One region of the Variovorax sp. dw_954 genome, then DNA from elsewhere that is predicted to be linked to it. Evidence: predicted binding sites of a transcription regulator. Region 1 holds the regulator's gene; the other holds the start of a gene.
The links. Region 1 encodes NrdR, which represses ribonucleotide reductase genes. Its sites were predicted from a motif close to CACNANATNTNGTG; they were not measured.
Positions count from the first base shown of each region.

Region 2: HB681_RS01540 (ribonucleoside-diphosphate reductase subunit alpha) is a predicted target of NrdR. The motif match lies at 2,436-2,449, and genes of this name have one in related genera.

Region 1 covers NZ_JAAVVD010000003.1:219,772-226,938, forward strand. Annotated here, with positions in the region: gene HB681_RS07145 (PilC/PilY family type IV pilus protein) at 1-2,374, opposite strand, end outside; gene HB681_RS07150 (PilX N-terminal domain-containing pilus assembly protein) at 2,371-3,030, opposite strand; gene HB681_RS38695 (PilW family protein) at 3,063-3,725, opposite strand; gene pilV (type IV pilus modification protein PilV) at 3,868-4,428, opposite strand; gene HB681_RS07165 (GspH/FimT family protein) at 4,425-5,000, opposite strand; gene nrdR (transcriptional regulator NrdR) at 5,160-5,603, opposite strand; gene glyA (serine hydroxymethyltransferase) at 5,627-6,871, opposite strand; ZMP/ZTP riboswitch at 6,909-7,041, opposite strand; gene HB681_RS07180 (lytic transglycosylase domain-containing protein) at 7,018-7,167, opposite strand, start outside.
Region 2 covers NZ_JAAVVD010000001.1:332,296-339,462, reverse strand. Annotated here, with positions in the region: gene HB681_RS01555 (ATP-binding protein) at 1-56, shown strand, start outside; gene HB681_RS01550 (sigma 54-interacting transcriptional regulator) at 61-1,593, shown strand; gene ampD (1,6-anhydro-N-acetylmuramyl-L-alanine amidase AmpD) at 1,590-2,183, shown strand; gene HB681_RS01540 (ribonucleoside-diphosphate reductase subunit alpha) at 2,567-5,491, shown strand; gene HB681_RS01535 (ribonucleotide-diphosphate reductase subunit beta) at 5,633-6,874, shown strand; gene HB681_RS01530 (histone H1-like DNA-binding protein) at 7,068-7,167, shown strand, end outside.

The DNA of each region.
Region 1 (7,167 bases):
AGGCGATGTCCGGCTTGCCGTCGCCATTGAGGTCGACGAGGCGGGGTGCGCCCAGGCCGTTGCCGCCCGCGTGGCCTGCGTTGATCTTGACCAGCGCTTTGTCGCCGTCGAGGTACTGGATCAACAACACCGCTTTTTCGTTCGGGCTGTTGTAACCATTGCCGGTCACCAGCGCCCAGCGGCCGTCGTTGAGCTGGGTGATCTGCTGTGTCACGTTGGGGTTGGCCTGTTCGATGGCCGGTCGGCTGAAGATGCTTCCGATGTCCGGGTCGGCATCGGCGCCGGTCTTGTCCAGTACCACCAGGCTGCCCGGCGATGCGGATGCGAAGGCGGCCGGATCGGTTGCATCCAGCACGAAGTAGCCATGGCCTCCGGCGCCGAGGAAGCCCGCAAGGTACGTCTTCCAGGCGCCGTCGACCGGCTTGATGTCACCCGAAAGCGGCGAGCCATCGACGAAGTACTGGTGCTCGTAGGCAGGCGAGCTCAGTTGCGACAACTTGCCGTACAAGCCCTGCGGCACATAGGCGATCTTCTCGGCGCCGTCGGCGGTGTCGAAGCCATGGAGCATGCCGTCGTTGGCGCCGACGTACAGCATGGAGGGCCGCGCTGCTCGGGCGTTGCGGAATCTGGCGTAGGTGGCGTCGTTGTAGGTTCCCGCGGGCTTGCCTGGCACCACCCACGGCGCCGAATTGACGATATCGCCGTGACGCGATTTGCGGTTGCGGAAAGTCCCGCCATTGGAGAGTTCCTGGGTGCGGTCGCCGCGCAGGTAGGCAAGCCGGCCCTGCCCCTTCCCGTCGACGCCTGCGCCGCCCGTGTCGAGCGCGGCCTTTTGCGCTTCGGAGAGGCTGTCCCAGGTCCACGAGATGCCTTCGGTGCCGTTGTGGGACAGCACAAGCCGGCTGGCGGGGACGTAGGAACTGGCGTCCAGAAGGGTGGCGGTCGAAACCGGCTTTGCGAGCGTATTGCCCGCGGCGGCAACCGCCGTGCCCCAGGCGCCGCCCGCCGACACCACGGCGGTCCCCGCGGCCACGTTGTAGGCGGTGACGGCGCCATGCCATCCGTCCGCTGAATACCCGGCCTCGAACGACATCGACGCGCCCCGTGCCGATCCGGAACTGCCGGTCACCGAGCTGAGCGCGCTGCCCGTCTCCGCGGCGATCGTGTTCAGGACGTCCTTGAAAGCCACGGCCAACGATGCAGCGGTGGGGGCCGGAATGAACTTGCCGCGTGAGTTGAGGGCGGAGTGCCACAACTCGGGCATCCGCTTCGTGTCATCGATGGCGGAGGCGAAGTTCAACGGGTTGGGCCAGGACGTCGTACCAAGCATCAGGCGGTTGTAGTCCTCACCGCTCCAGGTGCTGTCGCCCAACACCGGTCCCACGCTCGCGTCCCACTTGGCGGCGCCGTTGAAGCCCACGGTGTACAGCGTCAGGTGCTGCCAGTTGGCGGGATCGTTGCGGGGATTCCAGAATTCCGTGAGGGTGCGCGTCTTCGTGCCCTCCGCGTCCGTGAAGGTCTCGCTGCCTTCGCGTGCGATGCGTCGGGGCACGTTGTTGGGCAAGTCCGGCTGCAGATCGGTCGCCCAGTAGTAGAAGGCCAGGTCCGAGAAGGTCGGCAGCACGCCGGAGCTGTAGCCGTCGCCGTATAGGCCGGCGCCGAAATCGTCGCGGTAGATCTGCGTTTGTTCATTCGTCGTGGCGTATGGCGTCGTCCCGTCGCCGAGCGTGCGCGAGGTGCCGTCTGCATTTGGAATCAACGCCGCGGCCTGCGGGTTGCCCGCATCCCATCGGACCGGGTCATCCCGATTTCCGAAAGGCGTGTTCCATCCCCCGTCGGTCATGAACAGGTTGTAAGCCTTGCGGCAGCCCAGCATCGGCTCCTGAACGCGCCCCGGCACGCTGGCCCAGGGGCTGTTGATGCCGGGTGGCATGCGCAGGTATTGGCCGGCGTTGAACAGCATGCGATGGGACGTCGTGTCACCCACTGCTGCGAGCGTGCGGACCCAAGTCTTGAAATTGTTGCGGTGCGCGGCGTCCAGCACCCGCATTTCATTCTGGCCATCGCAGTCGCCACCGCTCGGAATCGTGTAGCAGTGCGCCATCGATTGCCAGGCCAGGCGAATGGCGCCATCCGGCACGTTCGCTTGCGAGAAGGTGTCGAGCAATGCTTCGCGCAAGGTCTGCATGCCTTCATCCCCCATGCTGCCCGAATCGTCCACCGACACGATGACGTTCGGTGCCGGCTTCCTGTAGCTCGTGCCGGCGGGTGCGGTGCTGAACTGCAGCGGAGCCGCGGCCGCATGCGACGACAGCATCGCGAGCGCCAGCAGCAGCGCGCAAGCGGTGGACTTGGGGAGTTGTGACCTCTTCATGAATCCATCCGCTTCCGCACGAACACCGTCTGCACGACGGCCAGACTGTTGGGCTTGAGCCCTTTCGCGATCGCCGTGATACGAAAGACGTAGGGGCTGCCGGCGTCGGGCGCATACCGTTGTGCCGGACCGGCCGCGGTGGCCGCGCCGACGTCGTAGGGCAGCACCTCGACCCAGTACCAGGCCCGCGCCTCCTGGCCAGCGCCCGTCATCAGGAGCGGGTTGCTGGCGGCCGTGGCCTTGGCTCCCGTGTGGGCGCCGTAGGTGGCTGCGACTTTCTTCATGGCCTCCAGATCACCTTGCGAATTCAGGAACTTGCCGTCGTTGGCAAGGCAGATGCCGCGTACGCAAAGGAGCGGCGCCTTGCGCAGGGAATCCGAAAGATTCTGGAAGTCGGCTTCGTCGGCCGGGAAGAAGATCCCGCCGGACAGTTCACGGCAGCCGACGTACGCGGCGCCGCGCCTGCATTCGGTCCTGCCGTCCGAGAGGGTGCCCATGATGTCGAATTCGGCATCGCGCACCATGGCCTGCGCGGCCTCGAACGCGCGCTGGTAATCGCTGTCGTTGCCGGTGATCATTTCGCTGAAGAGGGCGGTGCGCGAGGCCCAGATCACCAGCAGGCTCGAAAGCATCACCATGACCAGCACGATGAACATGGATACGCCGCGCTGGCGCAGGCCCGGCCTTGTCACGAGGCTCCCTGGGTGCGCAGGTCGAACACGTTGCGAAACAGCATGTGGACCACGCCTTTGTGCGGCACGGCTTCGCCTTGGCAATTGACGTAGTTCCTGGACGGTTGGTCGCCGGTGTTTTCCGAACCCTTCAGGTCGAGGCAGATTTCGACCGAACTCACCATGCCCCAGAGCTTGGCGGCCTCTACTTCGTTGGCGTCCATGCGCCGGATCGTGGTCGGCGAGGCCTTCACGCGGTACCAGACCTGGAAGTCCGCGACGTTGGCGACCATGGGCTGGGTGGCGTCCTGCACACCCTTGCACATCAACGCACCTTCCTTCACCGAGAAGGTGCTATCCAAGCGCAAACCCGCCATCTCCTTCGGCACCCTGTTGGCGAGGCAGTCGCGTGGCCGCTTGTCGTCTGCGGCCTCCGTATCGGCTTCAGCGCCTGCTAGGACAGGCTGGTTGCTGAAAGAGACGGTGTCCGGAGCACCCTTGGTGCCCTCCGTGCCCTGTACCGCGGCGCCATCGAAGCCGGTGAAGCTGGTATTGAAGGACACCATGCCCGGCGCGGAAGATTTCGCCAGGTCGAGGGAACCAGCCTGCCGCGCCTGCATGCCGAACACCCTCAATGCGTACGACCCCTGTTGCTGCAGGTGCGCGACGTCCGTGACCACGGCCGCGCTATTCCGTGAGAGCAACATCGAGGCAATGGCTGCACCAATCACGAGTAGACCGATGACAAGCGCGGCCAGCAATTCGACGAGCGTCGCGCCGCGTTGCGCCCGGCGTACAGCTGGCCTTGGGCTCGTGGATGGACTACGGTTGGACATACACGACGTGGCAGATCAAGCCGGCAGGGCAATCAGGGATGCCCGCGCTGGTTGGGGTGGGCTGGGCCAGCGGCGCGAGATAGCCCTTGTCATTCGAGCGTTCGTTGGAGCGCCAGCCGACCATCACGCCCAATTGCCGCTTGTTGTTGGCGTCCTCGTCCGACGACAGGAAGACCGTGGCCTTGCCCAACGGCAGTCGCTGTGAGACTTCTGTTTTCCATTCCCAGAGGTCGCGGGCGGCCAGTTGCGTGGTGGTGCAGGCCTTGGCCCTGCAATCCTCTTCAGGCGCATCGCCGATGTTCCAGTCGGCCACGTAAGCGCTCAATTGCGCGAAGGCGTCGGGATTGGACTTGATGCGTTCGCCGAGGTCTTCGATCGCCCGCACCGCTTGTGCGCGTCGCGCGGAAGTCTGTGTTTCCGCCAGCGTGCGCACCTGCACCCACAGAATCGCGAGCACGCCCACTGCCAGGATCATGATCGAGACCAGGGACTCCAGCAAGGTCACCCCGCGCTCGCAGTGGCGCCGAAGAACAGGGCGGGCGATCATCCAGGACACTCCTCGACGCCCGGCACGACTCGCAGCCTGCCGCCCGAGCTCAGGCACAGCGCTGTCTTGTTCGCAACGTTGTCATCGTCGGCAGGACTGAAGACGACGCCGACCATGCCGGCGCCGGCTTCGCCCCACTGATTCAATCGCATGAGCGATGCGTTCGTCGTTCGCCGGACATCGACTCCGCGGGGAGCGGGCGATTGCTGCAAGACCTCATCGCCCTTGTCGGCGGATCCGTTGCCGTTGAGGTCCGCAAACACCAGCCACCCACAACTCCAGTTCTGGGACCCCGGCGCCGAGCAACCCGCCTGTGTCGCCTTGCGGAGCACGACCCCGCCGCCGCGCCGGATCGCTTCCGATCGCGCGAAGTAGATGGTTGCAGTGAAGTCCTCGACGGCGGTTCGAACGCGGTAGCGGGACACGACGGCGTTGAAACTGGGCAACGCTAGCGTGGCCAGGATGGCCACGACCGCAACGACCACCAGCAATTCGATCGCAGTGAAGCCCGACACGCGGCGCGCTTCACGGGCAAACAATGCGATCTGCTGAGTAAGGGGTTGCGAATTCACGCCCGCATGCTAGGGGCGTAAATGTAATAAAAAAGTGAACAAAACCAGACGGCAGTCTGTCTCCGACGAACGGAGCCAATCCGGCGAATTGAGACAATTAACGATCTTTGTGCTGAAGAAGTCACAAAGATGACGCGTGATTGCGTCGAAATCGGTTGCCTAGATATCCCGCAGCAACTGCCGAAATTCGTCCACATCCTCGAAGCTCCGGTAGACCGACGCAAAGCGCACGTAGGCCACCTTGTCGAGCTTCTTGAGTTCGCGCATCACCAGTTCGCCGACCTTGTTGGACTCGATTTCGCGCAGGCCGAGCGCCAGCAACTCCTGCTCGATGCGCAGCAACGCGCCGTCGATCTGCTCGATGGTCACGGGTCGCTTGCGCAGCGCCAGCATCATCGATGCGCGGACCTTTGATGCTTCGAAGTCTGCCCGGCCGCCATCCTTCTTGACGACCACCGGAAAGTTGACGTCCGGCCGCTCGTAGGTGGTGAAACGCTTCTCGCAGGACCCGCACTGTCGGCGGCGGCGCACGAAGTCGCCGTCCTCCGAGACGCGGGTCTCCACGACCTGCGTCTCAAGGTGGCCGCAGAACGGGCATTTCATGCTGCGGCCACCTGCGGTCCTGCTCAGCGATAAACCGGGAAGCGCGTCGTCAGCGCCTCGACCTTGGTGCGCACGGTCGCCAGGTTCGCCTCGTCGCGCGGGTTGTCCAGCACGTCGGCAATCAGGTGCGCCGTCGCACGGGCTTCCTCGTCCTTGAAGCCGCGCGTCGTCATGGCCGGCGTGCCGATGCGCACGCCGCTGGTGACCATCGGCTTTTCCGGATCGTTTGGGATCGCGTTCTTGTTGATGGTCATGTGCGCGCTGCCGAGCACCGCCTCGGCTTCCTTGCCGGTGATGCCCTTGGGCCGCAGGTCGACCAACATCAGGTGGCTCTGGGTGAGCCCGCTCACGATGCGCAGTCCGCGTTGGGTGAGCGTCTCCGCGACGATCTGCGCATTCTTGATGACCTGCTGTTGATAGGTCTTGAACTCGGGCGTCAGCGCTTCCTTGAAGGCGACCGCCTTGGCGGCGATGACGTGCATCAGCGGGCCACCCTGCAGGCCGGGGAAGATCGCGCTGTTGATCGCCTTCTCGTGCTGCGACTTCATAAGGATGATGCCGCCGCGCGGGCCGCGCAGGCTCTTGTGGGTGGTGGAGGTGACCACGTCCGCGTGCGGCACCGGGTTGGGGTAGCAGCCCGCGACCACCAGGCCGGCATAGTGGGCGATGTCGACCATGAAGATCGCGCCCACGTCCTTCGCGACCTTGGCAAAGCGCTCGAAATCGATGTGCAGCGAATAGGCCGAGGCGCCGGCGATGATCAGCTTGGGCATGTGCTCATGCGCCTTGCGCTCCATCGCGTCGTAGTCGATGGCTTCGTTCTTGTCGAGGCCGTAGCTCACCACGTTGAACCACTTGCCGCTCATGTTGAGAGGCATTCCGTGGGTGAGGTGGCCGCCTTCGGCCAGGCTCATGCCCATGATGGTGTCGCCGGGCTTGAGGAACGCCAGCATCACGGCTTCGTTGGCCGAGGCGCCGCAGTGCGGTTGCACGTTGGCCGCGTCCGCGCCGAACAACTGCTTGACGCGGTTGATGGCCAGTTGCTCGGCCACGTCGACGTGCTCGCAGCCACCGTAGTAACGCTTCCCGGGGTAGCCCTCGGCGTACTTGTTGGTGAGCTGCGAACCCTGCGCCGCCATGACGGCGGGCGACGCGTAGTTTTCACTCGCGATGAGTTCGATGTGCTGTTCCTGGCGTGCGTTTTCGGCCTGGATGGCAGCCCACACTTCGGGGTCGGTCTGTTCGACCAGATTGTTGCGTTGGTACATGGCAGTCCTGAAGACAAATTTCCTTGTTCATGCAAACAAGGGCTGCCCAGGCGAACGGCGGAACACCCGGCAAACCGGGCGGTACGCTCCCAAGTGGTATTCCACGTCAGCGCATGCACCCGGAGCAAGTTGCCCCAGGGTTGCGCCTATCGCCAGTCGCGTACCGCGCCAGTGTAGCCGAGAGGCTCCTGACGCAGAGGATCAGCGTCTTTCCAGGAGTCGCTCTCCAGCAATGCGACCTTTTGTCCGCCCGTCGATTCGGCGGACTTGTTCCGCTCGGCCACAGGCAGGCCAGC
Region 2 (7,167 bases), on a different contig from region 1:
AGGGCAACGAATTCTTCGTCGTCTTTGCCGCCGCGGAGACGCGGCTGACACAATAGCGGCGTGAGCACCCACCATCCCACCGCCGTCCTGCCGGCGCAGATCCTGGTCGTCGACGACGAGCCCGACCTGCGCACGCTCTACGAACTCACCCTGCTACGCGAGGGCTATCGCGTCGAAGCGGCGGGCAGCCTGTCGGAAGCGCGTGAGCATCTCGACGCCGGCCGCTTCGACGCCGTCATCACCGACATGCGGTTGCCCGACGGGCTCGGCATGGAGATCATCCAGCGCATCCAGAAGGACCAGCGCAGCGAGCGTTGCGTGGTGATGACCGCCTACGGCTCCGCCGAGAACGCGGTCGAGGCGCTCAAGGCCGGCGCCTTCGACTACCTCACCAAGCCGGTCGACCTCAAACAGTTCCGCGCGGTGGTGGCTTCGGCCGTGCAACGCCAACCGCAGGCGGCCGTGCCGGCGGCCAAGGCGGCCCACCCGGCTGCCGTTCCGTCCGTCGGCGAGGGCCGCGGACCGACCCCGTCCACGACGCTGGGCGACCGGGCGCTGGAACGCCTGGTCGGCGAGTCGGAGCCGATGCGGCTCATCAAGTCGCACATCGCCAAGGTCGCACGCGGCATGGCGCCGGTGCTGGTGCGCGGCGAGTCGGGCACCGGCAAGGAACTGGTCGCGCGCGCCGTGCATGCCTGCAGCCAGCGCAGCGACGGCCCTTTCGTCGCGGTGAATTGCGGCGCCATCCCCGAGAACCTGCTGGAAGCCGAATTCTTCGGCGCGCGCAAGGGCTCCTATACCGGCTCCGCGGCCGACCGCGACGGCTATTTCCAGGCGGCGCGCGGCGGCACGCTGTTCCTCGACGAGATCGGCGACCTGCCGCTCGCGATGCAGTCCAAGCTGCTGCGCGCGATCCAGGAGCGCAGCGTGCGGCCGATCGGTTCCACGCAGGAAGACGCGGTCGACGTGCGCATCGTCAGCGCAACGCACAAGGACCTGCATGCCGAGGTGCAGGCCAGCCGTTTCCGGCAGGACCTGTTCTACCGGCTCAACGTGATCGAGATCTCGGTGCCGCCGCTGCGCGACCGACGCGAGGACCTGCCTGCGCTGTGCAACGCGCTGCTGGCGCGCATCGCGCAGGACGGCGGCATGCCGGTGCCGCGCCTGACCTCCGACGTGATCGCGCGGCTCGCGGACCATCCGCTCGAAGGCAACGTCCGCGAACTCGAGAATCTTCTGCACCGCGCGGTCGCCCTCAATGACGGGGACGAACTGCACCTGGACTTCATGAGCAACAGCGCAGCGCCTTTCGAAGCGGCCGCCCTACCCTTGACAGCGGCCGAGGCGGTGACGCCAGCGCGCGAGCGCCCGACGGCGCGGCCGGCGATGCCTTCGGACCTGCAGTCCTACCTCGACCAGCACGAGCGCGAAGTGCTGGTCCGCGCCCTGCAGGAGAGCGGCTTCAACCGCACCGCCGCAGCCGCGCGGCTGGGCCTGAGCCTGCGCCAGATCCGCTACCGCATCGCCCGTCTCGGCATCAGCACGCCGCACGGCGACGACGGCGGCGTCGGAACGCTGGACGACGCCGGATGAATGGAAAGTCGGACGCCGGCCTCTGGCAGGCGGGCTGGTACCGATTCGCCCGGCGCCTGGAATCTCCCAATTTCGGCCCCCGCCCCGCCGGCGCGCAAATCGACCTGATCGTGCTGCATTCGATCAGCCTGCCGCCGGGCGTCTACGGTGGCCATCAGGTGCAGGAGCTCTTCACCAACCGGCTCGACTGGGATGCCGACCCGTATTTCGACCGCATCCGCGGCCTGCAGGTCTCCAGTCACTTCTACGTGCGGCGCGACGGCGAGTTGTGGCAGTTCGTCAGCTGCGACGAGCGCGCATGGCATGCCGGCGCCTCCCGCTGGCGCGGCCGCGACAATTGCAATGACGACTCGATCGGCATCGAACTCGAGGGCCTGGAAGGCGAGCCCTTCGAGGACGCCCAGTACGAGACCCTGGCCAGCCTGTGCCCGGTGCTCGCGCAGCACTACCCGGTGGCCTTCATCGCGGGGCACGAGCACATCGCCCCCGGCCGCAAACAGGACCCGGGCAGCGGTTTCGACTGGCTCGCCCTGCAAGGCGCGTTGGCCTGGCCCCACACGATGTTCCCCGAAAGCACCGGCCTCCGCTGAATTTTCTCAATCGCGAAAGCCGTCGCGATGGGTCGCGCTCCAAGCCCCTGGCGCAGCGGAAATCAACGCCCGCGTGCAGCAACCATGCGGTCTGCGGGCCCAAATCGACCGGCAACCCGCATCATTACTGGATCGTGACAAAGTAGTCCAGCAACCACGGGCGCTCGCGCGCGGCATCCAGAAAAACCCGCGGGATGTGGCGTTTGAGATTCATGACAAACACTACATCTAGTGGCTTGTAGGCCCTATGGACACTAGATATAGTGTGCGCTCGGTCGGACATATTCCGTTACAAACAAACTTACATCCATGCTGCGGCACGCTCGGCTCGCAATGCCCCAAGCGCCGCTCGCCACAACAACAGTCGCAACCCGAGGATCCGAATGCAGACAGCACTGAACACCCCCGCCACGCCACGCCCCTCGTCCTCCACCCCCGCTGCCAGCAACCAGCCGCGCGACGTCGCCGGCACGCTGTCGGCGGATGCGCTCGCGCACTACCAGATCATCCGCCGCAATGGCGCAGTGGTCTCGTTCGAGCCAAACAAGATCGCCATCGCGCTGATGAAAGCCTTCCTGGCCGTGCACGGCACCCAGGGCGCGGCTTCCGCCAGCGTGCGCGAGACCGTCGAAGGACTGACCCAGGCCGTGGTGCGCGCGATGGTGCGTTCACGTCCGGGCGGCGGCACCTTCCACATCGAGGACGTGCAGGACCAGGTCGAGCTCGGCCTGATGCGCGGCGGCCACCATGAAATCGCACGTGCCTACGTGCTCTATCGCGAGCGCCGCACCCAGGAGCGCGCCAGCCAGAACGTGCAGGCCGCGCCAACTGCCGTGCCCACCTTGCACGTGCTGGACCGCGGCGAACGTGTCGCGCTCGACATCGAGGAACTCAAGGGCCTGATCGAATCGGCCTGCGAGGGTTTGGGCGCCAGCATCACGGCCGCGCCGATCCAGGCCGAGACGATGCGCAACCTCTACGACGGCGTGCCGCTCGACGAGGTCTACAAGGCCTCGATCCTGGCCGCCCGCACGCTGATCGAGAAGGACCCCGACTACACCTTCGCCACCGCCCGCCTGCTGCTGCACACGATCTTCCGCGAGATCCTGGGCCGCGAAGTGGCGCCGGCCGAACGCGCCACCGCCTACGCCGACTACTTCCCGCACTTCATCAAGAAGGGCGTCGAGAACGAACTGCTCGATGAGAAGCTGCTGCAGTACGACCTGGTCAAGCTCGGCGGCGCACTCAAGGCCGAACGCGACCTGAAGTTCGACTACCTCGGCCTGCAGACGCTGTACGACCGCTACTTCCTGCACGTGCGCAAGGCGCGCATCGAACTGCCGCAAGCCTTCTTCATGCGCGTCGCCATGGGCCTGGCGCTCAACGAGATCGACCGCGAAGCCCGCGCCATCGAGTTCTATGAAGTGATGTCCTCCTTCGACTTCATGTCGAGCACGCCCACGCTGTTCAACAGCGGCACGCTGCGCTCGCAACTGTCGAGCTGCTACCTCACGACCGTGCCCGACGATCTCGACGGCATTTACGAATCGATCAAGGAGAACGCGCTGCTGTCGAAGTTCGCCGGCGGCCTGGGCAACGACTGGACCCGCGTTCGCGCATTGGGCAGCCACATCAAGGGCACCAACGGCGAATCGCAAGGCGTCGTGCCCTTCCTCAAGGTCGTCAATGACACGGCCGTGGCGGTGAACCAGGGCGGCAAGCGCAAGGGCGCGGTCTGCACGTACCTCGAAACCTGGCACCTCGACATCGAGGAGTTCCTGGAACTGCGCAAGAACACCGGCGACGACCGCCGCCGCACGCACGACATGAACACGGCCAACTGGATCCCCGACCTGTTCATGCGCCGCGTGATGGAGAAGGGCAACTGGACGCTGTTCTCGCCCTCCAACGTGCCCGACCTGCACGACCTGTTCGGCGCCGATTTCGAGCGCGCCTACGTGGCCTATGAAGAGAAGGCCGCGCGCGGCGACATCAAGCCCTCGCGCACCGTGCCCGCCACCGACCTGTGGCGCAAGATGCTCACGATGCTGTTCGAGACGGGCCATCCCTGGATCACGTTCAAGGACGCCTGCAACGTGCGCTCGCCGCAGCAGCATGCCGGCGTCGTGCACTCGTCCAACCTCTGCACCGAGATCACGCTCAACACCAGCGACACCGAGACCGCCGTGTGCAACCTCGGCTCGGTCAACCTGCTGCAGCACTTGAAGGACGGCAAGGTCGACCAGGAAAAGCTCAAGCGCACCATCTCGACCGCGATGCGAATGCTCGACAACGTGATCGACATCAACTACTACGCCGTGAAGAAGGCGCGCGACTCCAACATGCGCCATCGCCCGGTGGGCCTGGGCCTGATGGGCTTCCAGGACGCGTTGTACGAACTGCGCATTCCCTATGCGTCGCAAGAGGCCGTGCAGTTCGCCGACGAATCGATGGAAGCGATCTGCTACCACGCCTACTGGGCCTCGACCAACCTGGCACGCGAACGCGGCAAGTACTCGAGCTACAAGGGCTCGCTGTGGGACAAGGGCATCCTTCCGATCGACACGCTCGACCTGCTCGAGAAGGCCCGCGGCGGCTACGTCGAAGTGGACCGATCGGCCACGCTCGACTGGGACGCACTGCGCCAGAAGATCAAGACCGACGGCATGCGCAATTCCAACTGCGTTGCCATCGCACCGACCGCGACGATCTCGAACATCATCGGCGTCGACGCCTCGATCGAACCCTGCTTCGGCAACCTGTCGGTCAAGTCGAACCTCTCCGGTGAATTCACCGTCATCAACCACTACCTGGTGCACGACCTCAAGCGCCTGGGCCTGTGGGACGACGTGATGGTGATGGACCTGAAGCACTTCGACGGATCGCTGCGTCCGATCGATCGTGTGCCGCAAGACATCAAGGCCCTGTACGCCACGGCCTTCGAGGTCGAGACCACGTGGCTCGTCGAAGCCGCATCGCGCCGCCAGAAGTGGATCGACCAGGCGCAGTCGCTCAACATCTACATGGCCGGCGCTTCGGGCAAGAAGCTCGACGACACCTACAAGCTTGCATGGCTGCGCGGCTTGAAGACCACGTACTACCTGCGCACGCAGAGCGCCACGCACGCCGAGAAATCGACGGTGCAATCGGGCCGCTTGAACGCAGTGTCATCGGGTGGCGATGCCACGCCGAAGATGAGCGCACTCGAAGCGGCTGCGCTCGCAGCGCAAGCGCAGATGAATGCGATGCCTGCAACCGACATCGCTTTCTGCGGTGTCGATGACCCGACATGCGAAGCGTGTCAGTAATCGTTGTGTGAATTGCGCGGCATCGACTCACAAGAGTCGATGCTCGTGAGCAACATAAGAACAAGATAATTGGAGCGCGATGTGAACGAGCACTTTGCATATCACATCGTTGCTCACATAATTTGAGCACTGGATTTTTCTATGTTGACCTGGGACGAAGAAGTCAAGCCCTCCTCATCGAAGGACATGCAACACGGATTGCAGCACTCCACGAATCACGGCGCACCAACCGGCCGCTCGATGGAAGTCCCGACTCCGCAAATTCCTCAAGCCGCCGTCGCGTCGCGCATGCTCGATGACGGCGCCACCGTTCCTTCGCGCACGGCTGCAACTATTGCCAGCGCAATGCCCACCGTGCCTGCCGCACGCCGCGTGAAGGCCGCCGACAAGCGCATCATCAACGGCCAGACCGACGTCAACCAGCTGGTGCCGTTCAAGTACAAGTGGGCCTGGGAAAAGTACCTCGCCACCTGCGCCAACCACTGGATGCCGCAAGAGGTGAACATGACGCGCGACATCGCGTTGTGGAAGGACCCGAACGGCCTCACCGAAGACGAGCGCCGCATCGTCAAGCGCAACCTCGGCTTCTTCGTGACCGCCGACTCGCTGGCCGCCAACAACATCGTGCTGGGCACCTACCGCCACATCACCGCACCCGAGTGCCGCCAGTTCCTGCTGCGCCAGGCCTTCGAGGAAGCGATCCACACGCACGCGTACCAATACATCGTCGAGTCGCTCGGCCTGGACGAAAGCGAGATCTTCAACGCATACAACGAAGTGCCGTCGATCCGCGAGAAGGACCAGTTCCTGATTCCGTTCATCGAGGCCATCAGCGATCCGCACTTCCACACCGGCACGCACGAGACCGATCAGACGCTGTTGAAGTCGCTCATCGTGTTCGCCTGCCTGATGGAAGGCCTGTTCTTCTACGTCGGCTTCACGCAGATCCTTGCGCTGGGCCGCCAGAACAAGATGACCGGCGCCGCCGAGCAGTACCAGTACATCCTGCGCGACGAGTCGATGCACTGCAACTTCGGCATCGACCTGATCAACCAATTGAAGCTCGAGAACCCCGGCCTCTGGACCGCAGAGTTCAAGGCCGAGATCAAGACCCTCTTCCTCAAGGCCGTCGAACTCGAATACCGCTACGCCGAAGACACCATGCCGCGCGGCGTGCTCGGCATGAACGCATCCATGTTCAAGGGCTACCTGCGCTACATCGCGAATCGTCGCGCACAGCAGATTGGCCTTGAGACACTCTTCCCGAACGAAGAGAATCCGTTCCCGTGGATGAGCGAAATGATCGACCTGAAGAAAGAGCGCAATTTCTTCGAAACCCGTGTGATCGAATACCAATCGGGTGGTGCCCTTTCCTGGGACTGAGACGTTTTCAGAACAACAATGCATTCAAGAATTGCCATCAGCGCACATCGCACCAGAGAGTGCGGCGACTGAAAAGGCGACGGTGTTCATGGTGCTGGAGCTTGATATCCAACGCCATGAATCGCTTCACGCTCACAAGCGGGCGTGGAGTGCTTCAAGAGGTTGATTTTTCAACTTGATCAAGGAGAAAGAAATGGCAACTGCAAAGAAAGCGCCGGCGAAGAAAGCCGCTGCAAAGAAGGCTCCGGCGAAGAAGGTCGCGGCAAAGAAGGCCCCGGCTGCGAAGAAGGCTC